Regions from separate parts of the Cytobacillus sp. BC1816 genome, predicted to be linked through region 3. Evidence: predicted binding sites of a transcription regulator. Region 3 holds the regulator's gene; each other region holds the start of a gene.
What was found. Region 3 encodes Rex, which represses fermentation and respiration genes when NADH is low (regulators of the CRP and FNR family bind a similar motif). Its sites were predicted from a motif close to TTGTGAAATATTTCACAA; they were not measured.
Positions count from the first base shown of each region.

Region 1: ACR42H_RS07370 (TIGR04053 family radical SAM/SPASM domain-containing protein) is a predicted target of Rex. The motif match lies at 2,473-2,490, and genes of this name have one in related genera.
Region 2: ACR42H_RS26520 (L-lactate dehydrogenase) is a predicted target of Rex. The motif match lies at 2,492-2,509, and genes of this name have one in related genera.

Region 1 covers NZ_CP195611.1:1,385,511-1,390,586, reverse strand. The annotation lists gene moaA (GTP 3',8-cyclase MoaA) at 1-223, opposite strand, end outside; gene ACR42H_RS07375 (Crp/Fnr family transcriptional regulator) at 510-1,211, shown strand; gene ACR42H_RS07370 (TIGR04053 family radical SAM/SPASM domain-containing protein) at 1,242-2,366, opposite strand; gene ACR42H_RS07365 (metal-sulfur cluster assembly factor) at 2,598-2,906, opposite strand; gene ACR42H_RS07360 (alpha/beta fold hydrolase) at 2,984-3,751, opposite strand; gene ACR42H_RS07355 (Cof-type HAD-IIB family hydrolase) at 4,032-4,850, shown strand; gene ACR42H_RS07350 (hypothetical protein) at 4,980-5,076, shown strand, end outside.
Region 2 covers NZ_CP195611.1:5,283,084-5,288,159, reverse strand. The annotation lists gene ACR42H_RS26530 (MFS transporter) at 58-1,236, opposite strand; gene yeiL (transcriptional regulator YeiL) at 1,316-1,993, shown strand; gene ACR42H_RS26520 (L-lactate dehydrogenase) at 2,650-3,579, shown strand; gene ACR42H_RS26515 (L-lactate permease) at 3,615-5,076, shown strand, end outside.
Region 3 covers NZ_CP195611.1:278,176-283,251, reverse strand. The annotation lists gene groES (co-chaperone GroES) at 1-93, opposite strand, end outside; gene ACR42H_RS01585 (CPBP family intramembrane glutamic endopeptidase) at 411-1,136, shown strand; gene ACR42H_RS01580 (YdiK family protein) at 1,183-1,386, shown strand; gene ACR42H_RS01575 (redox-sensing transcriptional repressor Rex) at 1,407-2,051, opposite strand; gene moaC (cyclic pyranopterin monophosphate synthase MoaC) at 2,079-2,561, opposite strand; gene ACR42H_RS01565 (ABC-F family ATP-binding cassette domain-containing protein) at 2,752-4,674, shown strand; gene tsaD (tRNA (adenosine(37)-N6)-threonylcarbamoyltransferase complex transferase subunit TsaD) at 4,903-5,076, opposite strand, start outside.

The DNA.
Region 1 (5,076 bases), 1.1 Mb from region 3:
CTGTTAACCTGATCTTTTCCACTCCAAGACTTACAAAGATTTTAGCCATCCGTTCGATTTCTTCATAGCTCAGAAGTTCATTTTTTGGAAGGAAAGCAAAATCCGGCCCGAAAATTTCTGCCGGCATGCAATATTGACAGCGGAAATTACAGCGGTCAATGACAGAAATGCGAAGATCTCTTAAAGGTCTATCCAATTTATCTTTAACGATTGTTTTAGCCATTTTGTTCAACTCCATATAAAGAGTGACTTAAATAAGCTTTCTATACAGATGTATATTTTAGCCTTTCCCTTAAAATAACAGAAATAACCCAGTATCTCAAATTAAGGGCTTCTACTATTAGAACATACAATCGTTTCAATGTTAATAGGGAATTGTTTGTATAATAGCAAAGACACGCCATTTCAATAGAAAATGCCACAATAAAGACACAAAAGCCGGCAATGTTTTCACCATACAAATGATATTATTGTGAAAAAAGACAGTTGTTTTATGAAGGAGGATTAACATGGCTCGTACAGCCATTAAACCGACACATTCCATAGAGATTAAAGAGCTTCTTCATTTCGCAGACCGGCGTATGAAAACCCCTAAAGGGGCTTTCATTTTTCAGGAAGGCATGGATGCTGATGAGCTTTATATTATACTTTCAGGCAAGATACAAATCAGCAAGATAACAGCAGATGGCAGAGAACTCACCTTCAGGTTATGCGGAGAAAATGAAATTATTGGCGAGCTGACCCTATTTACCAGTAACCCTAAATATTTATTGAATGCTTTAGTTCTTGAAACTGGTGAAGTGGCTGTGATAAAAAAAGATGTCCTGGAAAAGGAGATATTTAAAAATAGCACATTGGCTTATGAATTTATGAAATGGATGAGCGACCACTTCCGTAATACACAGACCAAATTTAGAGATCTCGTCCTAAATGGAAAAAAAGGTGCCCTGTATTCAACCCTTATCAGAATGACTAACAGCTATGGAATAAAGGTTAAGGAGGGCATACTCATTGATCAGCCCCTTACGAATCAAGAGCTTGGGAATTTCTGCGGAACCTCCAGGGAAAGCACCAACCGGATACTGGGTGAACTGAAGAAAGACGGCATCATTACCATTCTAAATGGAAAAATCACAGTCAAAAACCTTCAATATTTAAAAAATGAAATAGGCTGTGAAAACTGCCCTGCTGTATATTGCAGCATCGAGTAGGAGTGCAGCTGAACTGCACTCCTCTTTCTTTTACTTTGGCGCTTTCTTTCTAAGTGCCTTTGGAATATAAACACAAAACGGCTCGCTTTCCATATAATCCCCTGTCATGGCAAATGCCCGTGACCTGGATCCCCCGCATACATAACGGAACTCGCATAGTCCGCATTTCCCTTTATATTTATCAGGATTTCTTAGGTCTTTAAAAATTGGCGATTCCCTGTATATTTCAGCAAGTGGCTGTTCCCTTACATTCCCTGCTTTTACAGGAAGCAGCCCGCTGGGATAAACATCCCCAATATGTGAAATGAAAACAAATCCATTTCCATCATTCACTCCTTTAGGAGCCCTGCCTAAACCATCTATAGAACCCGTTAGCCCTTGCTGTGTGAGTGCATCGAGATATTGGATGTCCTCATTCTGAGCCTTCGCTTCCCTCATTTTTTGCTGAATGACCACTCGGCGGTAATGCTGTGCAGCTGTTGTCTTGATATCGAAAGTAACTTTTTTGCTTAAGTTATACAGCCAAGTAAATACCCTCTCATGTTCAACCGGAGAAATCATATCTGTTTCCTGCCCTCTCCCTGTTGGAACAAGGAAGAACACACTCCAAAGAACACATTTGAGTTCTTCTGCAACCATAGCCATTTCCTCAAGATAATCGATATTATAACGCGAAATAACTGTATTAATCTGGACTGGAATTTCAAGCTCGTGCAAATATTTAATCCTTTCGATCGTTAAATCAAAGGAACCGGCAGTACCTCTAAAATGATCATGGATTTCCGCATTTGGCCCATCAAGGCTGAAAGCCCATCGAGCTAAGCCGACCTCTTTGGCTTTTTCAATAGCTTCTTTCGTTACATTGGGTGTCGCACTCGGCGTCATTGAAACACGCAAGCCTTTTTTTACAGCATATTCGGCAATTTCGAATACATCCTGCCTCATTAATGGATCTCCACCAGTAAAAACAAGCATAGGGTTGTTCATTTCCTTAATTTGGTCAATCAAATACTTTCCTTCATCAAAAGAAAGCTCTCGCGGATTTCTCCTGTATTGCGCTTCCGCACGGCAATGCAGACATTTGAGCTGGCATGCCCTTGTTAATTCCCAAATCACAATAAAAGGGTCTTTATTAAAATCTCTATCAAATCCCATTTGAGATGCCTCCTTAAACAGCCTCAATCCTGGATGTTTTATCAACACAATGCAAACCTATATTTTGTCTTTCCATCGTTATTATAGGATAATCGGCATGTTAAATAAGTGAACTATCTCACATACAAATGCTCATTTTCAAAGAGTTTACAGAGTTGTGACCAACGAAATCAAGGCAAGGGCACAAAAAAAAACAGCAGGAAAATACTCCTGCTGTTTTAAGATTAAATCTTATTGTACACCAAGTGCGATTTTTGCATAGCGGGACATTCTATCTTTAGACCAAGGCGGGTTCCAGACAATGTTCACTTCAGTATCCTTTACTTCCGGAATATCTGCCAATGCTGACTTTACTTGATCAACAATTGTTCCTGCCAAAGGGCACCCCATGGAAGTAAGAGTCATATCTACTACAGCTTTACCTTCTTCTTCCATTTTCACATCATATACTAAGCCTAAGTTAACAATATCTATCCCCAGCTCCGGGTCAACAACTAGTTCAAGTGCACCCATGATGCTGTCTTTTAAATCCTGGTCCATACTTAGCACTCCTTCATTATTTACTTTATCTCTTTCTCTATCTTAACAAATATTTAAATGAATTGAAAAAATGTTGGTTATAGATGTTCCTCGAACCATTTAACCGTTTCCAGCAGCCCTTCCCTGCTTACTTTATGCCCTGCCTGTTCATCTGATATAAACATTAGGTTTTCAGGTGAGTCTCTATATAAGGGCTGGATGGTCTCATAAAATTGGTATGTATAGGAATAAGGCACAACCGGGTCTTTTTTGCCATGCCAGAACATAAGCGGCCTTCCTCCAAGCTTTTCAGGCTGAAGGCTTAGATCCCGCTCCCTTAAAGTCCCCAGCAGATCTGCTAGTTCTTCACTGGAAAGCGGCATTTTAATATTATTCTTTTTCAATTCATCCAGCTGAAGCTGAGCAAATTTTTCATAATACGGCATACCCATAAGACTTACTGCAGCCTTGATCCACTCATACTGGGTCAAGGCGCCTAAAGTGACTATTCCCCCCATGGAGGTGCCTACAATTCCTATTCTTCCCTGGTCGATCAGATCTGCATCCTCATAGACTTCCCTGATTATGTTCAATTCAGCAATGGTATTCAGAACAATATCCCATAGCTTGAAATTTAATTCGCTTCCTGATAAACCTTCAGATCTTTCCCCATGCAGTAAGGTGTCCGGAAGCACCACCCTGAACCCTTTTTCAGCAAGTAGATAGGCATAATGCAGATTATGTTCTTTGGCACTCGTAAAGCCATGAACGAAAATAATAAAAGGCAAGCGTTCCCCTTTTACTTCCTGTCTGGCGAGTTCAAGAACAGGAATTTCTTTGATATGCTTATGTTCAATAACAACCACAGTTCTTCCTCCTAAACCTGTTGGGCAAAAGTGAATTTTTTTACAAAATTATAATAATATTGATAACATATATGTATAGAATGATTTTGTAAAAAACGCACGCTCTTGTCTTGATGTAAATTCTTTCTATATTTTCAGTTTAACATGTAGACTTTTTTTTTCCAAAACCTTTACACTTAAAAGAAAAGCGGGGCATACTTCAAGGTAAGCATTTGGCTGCAGTCCCCTAACTGCAGTTATATTCTTATAAAAAAGTGCCGAGCGCTTAGAAGGAGATCTTATGGCAGAAAAACATTTAATCGCACTGGACCTTGATGGAACATTATTAAAAGATGACAAAACCATCTCAGCTAAAACTAAAATGATTATTCAAAAGGCACGTGAACAAGGACATGAAGTAATGATTGCCACTGGAAGGCCATTTCGCTCCAGCGAAATTTACTATCGTGAAATGGGATTGACTACGCCAATTGTCAATTTCAATGGTGCTTACATACATCATCCTAAAGATCATAATTGGGGAGTTTATCACACACCTCTGCAAATGAACGTTGCAAAAGAAATTGTCGAAGCCGTTAATAGCTATACAGTTCATAATATTGTAGCAGAAGTTATAGATGATGTTTACCTTCATTACCATGATGAAAAGCTTCTGGATATCTTCAGTTTTGGCGACCCCAAAATTACTACTGGAGATTTGCGCAATTTTCTCAATGATAATCCGACAAGCATGCTGATCCATACAGATGAAGAACATGTAAAAACAATTAGAGCCCACCTTTCTGAAGTCCATGCCGAAGTGATTGACCACCGTCGCTGGGCGGCTCCATGGCATGTCATTGAAATCGTAAAAACAGGGCTGAATAAAGCCGTTGGCCTTCAAAAAGCAGCTAATTACTTCCAAATACCGCCTGAGCGGATCATAGCTTTCGGTGATGAAGACAATGATCTTGAAATGCTTGAATTTGCAGGCTACGGGATTGCCATGGGCAATGCTATCGACCAGGTGAAAAATATTGCCAATGAAGTCACTTTAACCAACGAGGAAGATGGAATCGGAATCTATTTAAATGAATTATTAAACCTTAAAGCACTGTAAGCAAATGAAACAAAAAGAATTAAATAGTAGCCAGTCCATTAAATTCCCTTTTTAAATCATTCCTATAGAGCATACTAAAGGATGGAGCAGCACGATGCTGCTTTAAACTCTTTCATGGAGGGGATTCGAATGGGTAAACGTAATAAATCAAAACGCTTCGTACAACAGGGTGTTGATACTGTTAGTAAGCATGATGAGCGTATCCCGTACCACATGACCTATGCAG
Region 2 (5,076 bases), 340 kb from region 3:
CTGTTTTTTTACTTGGATAACACGAAAAAAGAGCATTCCCGAAAAGGGCATGCTCCGCTAACCTGCCAAACTCCCTGCACTATTTTCTTTCTCATGCACAAGTTTCCTGTAAATAACCGCCAGGGCCAATGCTGGTACCGTGCAAACCACCATCCCGATAAACGCGTATCTTGGTTCCATTTCATATAAATACCCGCCAAAAATGGTGAAGAGGGCTGTACTCCAGCTAAGAGCGAGTGCAGAGTATACCCCTTGTGTAATCGGGACCTGTTCATGGGGAACGTATTTGATTAAGTATTTCATAAAAGCGTAATGTGCCATCGCAAATGAAAAGGCATGCAGTGTTTGGGCAATCGTAAACATAATCACATGCGGAAAGGCAAAAACGAGTATCCAGCGTGCGGTAGAGCCCAATGCTGCCAATGCCAGTAACGAGCCGATTGAAAATTTGCGGAAAGTCCGGTCGGCAATGAAAAAGAATAGGATTTCTGCAATCACGGCAATGTTAATGATCAGGCCGATTAAATATTTGGGAGCCTGAATTTCCTGCAAATAAATATAGCCATAGTTGTAATAAGAAGCATGTGCTGCCTGCAGTAAAATGACTATGACGAGTACCAGGCCGAAGTGCTGGATGCTGAATAATTTCTTTATGGCGCCTTTTGTCTGGACACTTTTTGGTTTTTCCGATAAAACGTCCGGCGTATTCATAAAGCCGAGGCACAGGAATACGATCATGCCGAGCAGCAGAGCCCAGAATATGGCATCATCCCCAAATGCCCCTGTGAAGAAAGTCAGGATCATGCCGGATACAACGAATCCAATTGACCCCCAGGAGCGGCTCTTTCCGTAATCTCTTAATTGCTTACTCTGTACAAGAATGCCTGCAGCACTATCCAATGCTGGCATCAGAGCAGGGTAAAAGAAATGTAAAAACAGCGTTACTACCAGCAGACTCGTAAAAGAATTGGCTGGTATATAGCAGAGAATGGCAATCAGTGTGCCGATTCCCATCCCGTTAAGCAGGGTTTTACTGCTGAGTTTTCCTGATAAATAGGGAAAGGCAAAGAGTGTGGAAAGGCCCCGTACAGCCAAACCCAGACTCATGATCAAACTCGCCTGTGAAACGGTCATTTCTTTTATATGGATCAGCCACCCTGTCCAATAGGGCAGAAAAACACCCCAGGTCATAAAGAAACTGAAAAACTGTCTGCCCATCCAGCTCTGTGTATTCATTAAATATCCCTCCGATATTTGCATGATATCAGGAAGATTCGTACAATAATATGAGATATCTCATATTTTGGGGTGGAAAATGGAAATTTATAAACAAGAAAAAAGGCAGCATTACCTTGAGCAGCACTCCATTTCGCATTTATTTTCTTTTCCGATTGAGGAGTTTATGGAAGTACGAGAATATAAGCGGGATGAATGGATTATTCGTGAAGGCATGAGGCCGGATTATTTGTATTATGTCATCGAGGGAAAAGCCAAAATTTACGTTACATATCAAAACGGCAAGGTTTCCTTGATCAATTTCATCAATGCCCATGATTATATCGGGGAAATGGAGTTACTGCATGAAGTGTACTATACAAAGGGGATTCAAGCCTCCACGAAGACAATCTGTTTTGCGATTCCTTTGCATCAATGCCGCAAAAGGCTCCTTGAAGATACGACCTTTCTCCGTGAGCTCACCAAGTTTTTAAGTATGAAAGCAACGAAAATGGCTGAAAAGTACTCCCAGAGCCTTTCCTTTCCGCTTGAAAACCGACTGGCGGACTTTATCCTGCAAACCGCTGATGGGGAGGTCTATAAGGAAAAACATGTGTCCGTCTGTGATTTTCTGGGGGTGTCCTATCGCCATTTACTGCATGTTCTTGTGCAGTTTTGCGATAAAGGCTATTTACAGAAGGAGGGGCGCATTTATCGCATTCAGCAGACAGATGAACTGCACCGGCTTGCTGATGTGCTGAAGAATGATTCATTTTAAAAGGAAAAAAACCGAACCTGGCGAAACTTCGGACAGAAGAGGCGGAAAACCGGGAGAAAGAGTCCGATTCCAGTGCTCGGGTTCGAACACAGGAAGCATAAAGCCATTCTGAACTTTTTCCCCTTCACGGATATGCTCCGGGTACGAGTTTATCATCAAACGCTTCATTTTAGGCAAAGATGGGCATGCTTTTCCCCGGTATTTTCGTATCGAGGAATTGTTTCTCCTGGATTTTCCAATAGGCAGGCTAAAGCTTGCTTCGTTGCCGGCTGTGGCCAGGCAGAAGGCTATATCCGTGAATCCGGCACAACCCCGTTTCTCAGCAGGAAGAGCCGTATTTACCAGTCCTCAATCTAGAGGAGGCAACAGCCTGTTTGGCATTTTGGAGTCGCGCCAGCCCCCGCTATACTGCAGCTTACCTGGAGTTGGCACTCCTTTATTTTAAAAAAACTTTTGAGGAAAGACTTGCGCAAACACAAAAGCACTGATATATTTTAAATGTGAATAATTTCACAAATAATTATATCGGTATTTTTTTAAATGAATATGTGAATTAATTCACATGAATGCAATCGCCTAAATTAGATGGAATGAATAGGATTTTTTTTAGGAAATCATGTGAATAATTTCACAAATACTTATTGGGGGAACTCATTATGAATTTAACATTAGGAAACAAAATTGTTTTAGTAGGAAATGGCGCTGTTGGATCCAGCTATGCGTATGCCTTATTAAATCAGGGCCTATGTGATGAGTTAATCATTATTGATGTAAATGAGGAGAAAGCAAAAGGAGATGTTATGGATTTAAACCACGGCATTGCCTATGCACCAACCGCTATGACGATTAGATATGGTTCTTATAAGGATTGTAAGGATGCCGCTCTAGTGGTGATCTGTGCAGGCGCAGCACAAAAACCGGGAGAAACACGGCTGGATCTCGTGAATAAAAACGTTAAAATCTTCAAATCCATTGTAGAGAGCATTATGGACTCTGGATTTAATGGGATTTTCTTAGTTGCAGCAAATCCAGTCGATATCTTATCTTATGTAACCTGGAAATTCTCCGGCCTGCCTAAAGAAAGAGTTATTGGGTCCGGAACTATTCTTGATTCTGCCAGATTCCGATATTTATTGGGCAAAGAATTTGATACAGCAGCCGTTAGTGTTCATGGGTATATTATCGGTGAACATGGCGACTCTCAATTCCCGGTATGGAGCTTCGCCAATATTGCTGGAACCCCTGTAGCCGAGAGATTTACAGAGGAAAGAAAAGAAGAAATTGCTGTCCAGGTCCGGGATGCTGCATATGAAATTATTAACGCAAAGGGTGCAACCTACTATGGAATTGCGATGGGGCTAGTCAGAATAACAAAAGCCATCTTGCGAAATGAGAATGTGGTATTGCCGGTTGGAGCGTTGTTAGAAGGAGAATATGGCCATCGTGATGTCTTTGTTGGGATTCCGTCTCTAATCACAAGAAACGGTGTGAAGAATATTGTTGAACTGTCATTGAACGAGGATGAAAAAAGGAAGCTTGCTAAATCTGTTCAAACCTTAAAAGACATCCAAATTTCAGCATTATGACGAGTTGACATCTTAGTTTCAAAGGGGCAGATCATATGTTAGTGGAAACGTTCAATCCTTTTCATAACCTGGCTATTTCCTCCCTGGTGGCAGCCATACCGATTCTGTTATTTCTGATTTGCTTGACGGTATTAAAAATGAAGGGTATTCATGCGGCGCTAATAAACTTAGCTGTCACTTTTTTCATCGCCCTTATCATCTTTGAATTGCCATTCGGAGAAGCGGCTGGAAGTGTTATTCAAGGTGCTGCATCAGGGATTTGGCCAATTGGCTGGATTATTGTCATGGCTGTGTGGCTATATAAAATTTCGGTGGCATCAGGCAAGTTTGATATTTTGCGCGGAAGCATCGCAGGGATTTCCCAGGACCAGCGCATTCAATTTCTGCTGATCGGATTTTGTTTTAATGCCTTTCTCGAAGGGGCAGCCGGGTTTGGTGTACCGATTGCTATTTGTGCCGTACTGTTAGCGTCACTGGGCTTCAAGCCATTGCAGGCAGCGATGCTCTGTCTCATAGCAAACGGTGCTTCAGGTGCCTTTGGTGCGATTGGAATACCGGTCGGCATTGTCGATACGTTTGGAATTCCAGGGGTTACTTCCATGGATGTCTCAATCATGACAGCTCTGACACTGCCGATTATTAACTTTACCATTCCCTTTTTATTAATATGGCTCATTGACGGGTTTAAAGGAATTAAGGAAATATTCCCGGCTATCCTGATCACAGCTGGGGTTTATACCGTTACACAGGCAATCATTACGATATTTATAGGCCCGGAGCTTGCTGATATTATTCCTTCCTTATTAGCAATGGGTGTATTAGCGTTATTTCTGAAAAAGTGGAAACCAAAGAATATCTTTTTGCTCAATGGGAAAGAGTGTCAATTTGAAGAGCATTCATTAAGTGAAATTGTTAAAGCATGGTCACCATTTTATCTATTGACCCTATTTATTTTAATATGGAGCTTCCCTGCATTTAAAGGGCTTTTCGCTGAGGGTGGCTTGCTCGAATTCACAGTCATCAATTTCGGTTTACCCGGATCTTCTCTTAGTGTCAGCATCAGTTTAATAGGTGCTACAGGAACAGCGATCTTAATGGCCGGCCTAACGACAATAGCAACCACTAAAGGCATCAGAATGGGTGAGGGATTCAAGCTTCTCAAAAAGACTGTTTCAGAGTTCTGGATTCCGATTATCATGATTTGTGCCATTATCGGAATTTCAAAGCTCATGACGTACGGTGGAATGACTATCACTCTGGGGGAGGCAGTTGCGACAACCGGAAACCTATTTCCGCTGCTGTCCCCGCTCTTAGGCTGGATTGGGGTGTTCATGACAGGATCTGTCGTGAACAATAACACTCTATTTGCTCCGATCCAGGCGACAGCTGGCCATGTGATCGGAACCAACTCCTCCTTATTACTTTCTGCCAATACGGCTGGAGGTGTGATGGCAAAGCTCATCTCTCCTCAGTCCATCGCCATCGCCACAGCAGCGG
Region 3 (5,076 bases):
TTTAGCAGTGTCCGGCAGTACGATGCCGCTTGCAGTTTTTTCTTCAGTTTCAACAAGCTCGATAATGATTCGATCACCTAGTGGCTTTAACAAGTGAAACAACCTCCTCAAATAATATGTAAATATTTTTATTTATTAGCACTCTCTCTGTATGAGTGCTAACACAATTATTATATTAATGAATCTCATTTCTATTTGCAAGGGTGAAGCTTAAATTTTTTAGAAAAAATTTCATTCGCCCATACACGCTATTTTTCGACACAGACAACCTCTTAAGTATGCTTTGGAACTCTTCTCTTTAACCATGGTATTCTCCTGCTTTGATACTGATATTTGAAACCCGCTCCTTATTAAGAGTACAATGGCTTTAGGACTTGTTTTCCAACACTCAGATTAAGGAGTATAACATTTTGAAGAAGGAATATTGGTTTATATTAATAGCTTATATTGCCATGCAGCTGTCCAGTTTGTTTGGCGTTCCGCTTGTGTTATTTATTGCAGATGCCCTCGGACAGAATCCCGAAAACATGCAGATCATGGCTGTAGCCTACTGGCTTGTCATCAGTTTTACGGTTACACTGATCATTACGCTTCTATTATTAAGAAAAGAGATGAAAAGAGGCCTGGATAGGGATGCATCTTCCGCAGCAAACTCAGCGGGCTGGGCAATTGGGGGTATATTTTTGGCCCTGATCGCTCAAGCTACTGCTGCCAGCATTGAAAATATGATTGGCATTGAAATGGGGTCTGAGAATACACAGCAGATTATCCGGATTATTGAAGCATCGCCAATCGTAATTTTAATCAGCTCGGTTATCGGGCCAATACTTGAGGAGATTGTCTTTAGAAAAATTATTTTCGGTTCACTCCATAAGCGCTTCAACTTCTTCCTATCGGCCCTGATCAGCTCAGTCATCTTTGCACTTGCCCATTTTGAGCCTGAACATGTACTGCTGTACTCGGCAATGGGGTTCACATTTGCTTTCTTATATGTCAAGACGAAGCGGATTATTGTCCCGATTTTTGCCCATGTGGCGATGAACACCTTTGTTGCGGTTATCCAGCTGAATCAGGATAATATGCAAAAATGGTTAGAAGAAATGGAAAAAATGCAGAGCTTTATCAGCTTTTTCTAGCATAGTGAAATGCTGTGCAGAGTTTTAAACTTATTGGGGGATTTTGATGAGAAGCACACCTTTGTTTTCAGGCTTTATTTACATCCTTCTCGGATGCCTTTTCACTTTTATAGCCATACAGAATATTCAGCGTGAAGAAACCTGGGGATTCTTTACTTATTTTCTGATCATAATTGCCACATTCGATTTAGGCACCGGTCTGCGGATGGTTGGCATGCATTTTAAAATGAAAAATAAAGTGAAAAAATGAGCCCGCAAAAGGCTCATTTTTTACAGTTGTTCGGGATAGTTTTTCAGAAAATAAACCAGTGACTGCAATTCTACTGCCAGATCGATATGGTGAATCCGAATCGAGGCTGGCACAGTAAGCCTCGCAGGTGTAAAATTAAGGATTCCTTTTATTTTCGCATTCACCATCCGATCGGTAATAGCCTGGGCAGGCGGTGCCGGCACTGTTAAAATCGCCACCTGAATATTATTATTTATAATAACTTCTTCAAGGTCATCCATATGATGAACCGGCACATCACCGATACTCGTGCCAACCTTACTCTCATCAACATCAAAGGCTACTTCTATTTTGGTATTATTATTTTTAAGAAAATTATAGTTAAGAAAGGCTGTTCCTAAATTCCCTACCCCGACCAAAGCTACTTTAGTCAGTTCATCCTGGTCAAGAGTCTTCCGAAAGAAGCTCAGCAGGTAATTCACATTATATCCATATCCTTTTTTCCCTAACGCACCAAAGTACGAAAAGTCGCGGCGGATTGTAGCAGAATCTACCTTTACCGCCTCACTCAATTCTGCTGAAGAGACTCTTTGTTTGCCTGATGAGTGAAGGTTTTTTAGAAAGCGGTAGTATAAAGGCAGCCGTTTAGCTGTTGCCTGCGGTATCTTAATTGGTTCATTGGCCATTCGTCCATCCCCATTTCTTATGATGAATTAATTTCTTTTAAAATCTCCGTTTTTCCCGCCTGTTTTCTCTATTAAAAAGGTTGGCCCAATCACCATTCCTTTATCGACAGCCTTGCACATGTCATATACGGTCAACGCACAGACAGAAGCGGCTGTTAACGCTTCCATTTCCACACCCGTATTTCCCTTCGTTTTTACAGAAGCAGTAATGATCAGGACATACTCTTCCTCTTCCGCCTTCCATGAAAATGAAATGTCCACGCCCTTAAGCGGCAGCGGATGGCACATCGGAATAATGTCCCATGTTTTCTTGCTCGCCATAATGCCTGCAGTCTGTGCAACAGCGAGTACATCCCCTTTTTTCATGGAGTTGGATGTTATTTTCTCATATATCTCCTGATTAAGAGTAATACTTGATTGAGCAATGGCTGTCCTTGCCGTCTCAGGTTTATCGCTGACATCCACCATTTTTGCCCTGCCCTCTTGATTAAAATGAGTAAAATCCGCCATTCAAAACACCTCTCTTCAAAATCATACACTATTTTTCTGTTACTTTGTATGTGCTTTGTATTGTTCTTCACATATTTATTTGCCTTTTGTCTTGATTTAATGCCCTTCAGAAGGGCTTATAGTCCTGTCTCCTTTATTGCCGAACATATATGAATGAGTTACACTTACTCTATACCCGAGGTGAAAGAACATGATACTATTACAAGTCAATCAGCTGGCAAAAAATTTTGGCGCTGATCCCATTTTAACCAATATAAAGCTTGAAGTACAAACCAGGGACAGGATTGCTCTAGTAGGGCGCAATGGTGCAGGAAAATCCACCCTTTTAAAAATCATTGCCGGACAAATGACATATGACTCCGGTGAGATTATAAAGCCAAAGGAAGTAACAATTGGCTATCTTGCACAAAATACCGGACTGGAATCAGAGTTATCCATTTGGGATGAAATGCTGACTGTTTTTAGTCATCTGCAGCAGCAGGAAAAACAGCTTCGCAGCCTTGAAGGACAAATGGCGGACCCTGATGTCCTAAATAATTCTGATGCCTATGAACGCATCTTAAAAGAATACGACAAGCTTCAGGTTGATTTCAAAGAAAATGGCGGCTATCAATATGAGGCAGATATCCGTTCCATTCTCCATGGACTCAACTTCAGTTCATTGGGCTATGACACTAAAATTTCATCATTGAGCGGCGGCCAGCGTACTAGAATGGCCCTTGGTAAACTTCTGCTGACAAAGCCTGATATCTTAATACTGGACGAGCCTACCAACCACCTGGATATTGAAACATTATCATGGCTTGAACAATACCTGCAGGGATACAATGGCGCCATTCTAATCGTATCCCATGACCGATATTTCCTTGATAAGGTCGTTTCTCAGGTTTACGAGATTTCCCGCAACCAAATAAGAAAGTATCCGGGAAACTACAGTTCATATCTGGATCAAAAAGCGGCTAACTTCGAAAGAGAAATGAAGCAATTCGAGAAACAGCAGGAAGAGATCGCTAAACTGCAGGATTTTATCCAGAGAAACCTTGCACGTGCTTCCACAACCAAAAGGGCACAAAGCCGCAGAAAGCAGCTGGCCAGAATGGACGTGATGGACAGGCCGCTGGGAGACGAGAAATCAGCTTCTTTTGGCTTTAACATTGAACGGCAATCGGGCAATGAGGTTTTAAATATTCATTCTCTTGCTATAGGCTATGAAGAGATAGTCAGCGAGAATATTTCACTGCGACTGGCAAGAGGCGACAGCATAGCACTTGTAGGGCCAAATGGAATTGGCAAATCCACTTTGCTCAAAACCATCATCAAAAAAATCTCTTCTTTTTCCGGGGAGATTCAGTACGGTTCCAATGTGACAATTGGCTACTATGACCAGGAACAGGCGGAACTCACCAGCAACAAAAGAGTCCTAAACGAATTATGGGATGAATACCCGCTAAAACCGGAAAAGGAAATCCGGACGATACTTGGGAACTTTCTTTTCTCTGGTGACGATGTTCTTAAAACTGTTTCAACACTGAGTGGCGGTGAAAAGGCACGTCTTGCACTTGCGAAGCTTATGATGCAGAAATCCAATTTCTTAATCCTCGACGAGCCTACAAACCATTTGGACCTGGATAGCAAAGAAATTCTTGAAAATGCATTGATCGATTATCCTGGAACGATTCTCTTTGTATCTCATGACAGATATTTTATCAACAGAATCACAACAAAGGTAGTTGAACTTTCCGGCATTGGGGCAACAGAGTATCTCGGCGATTATGATTATTATGTGGAAAAAAAGCAGGAACAAGAGGAACTCCTTGCACTTAATGAGCAAGACAAATCCACCGCATCACAGCCTGTTAAGCAGGAGAAAAATAATTATCAGCAGGATAAAGAAGCCAAAAAGCTCGAACGCCAGCGTAAAAGAAGAATGGAAGAAATTGAAGAGCAAATAGAAGCATTGGAGAAAGTAATCGATATGAATGATCAGCTTCTCTGTGATCCGAATATTTATCAAGACCATGAAAAAGTGATGGGCATCACTAATGAAACTGATGAAGCAAAAGCAAAGCTGGAAGAATTGATGGAAGAATGGACACTTTTAGCTGATGACTAATAAAGGAAAATTCATAACTTTTAGACTGGTAGAATAGTCACTGCCAGTCTTTTTTATTATCCACAGAGATAATCACAAGAAAAACACAGTTATATATACTCTCCACAGACTTTTCCACATTATCCACAACTTAAACTGTTTTTATCCACATTATCAACATAAAATTCTGAAATAAATGATATTATCCACAAAAAAAGCCCCCTATGCGGTCGGGGACTTTTTCCTAATTTATTTATCATTGTGGATAGTGATGTCCAAACCAGGATTGGCATTTAAATCAAGACCGGCGAATTGTCCTTTTTTAAACAGCACACTTCCTGCTGCAGCAATCATTGCTGCATTATCTGTGCATAAAGTTAATGGTGGAATAATAAGCTTTATATCCGCTTTGTCCCCAAACCT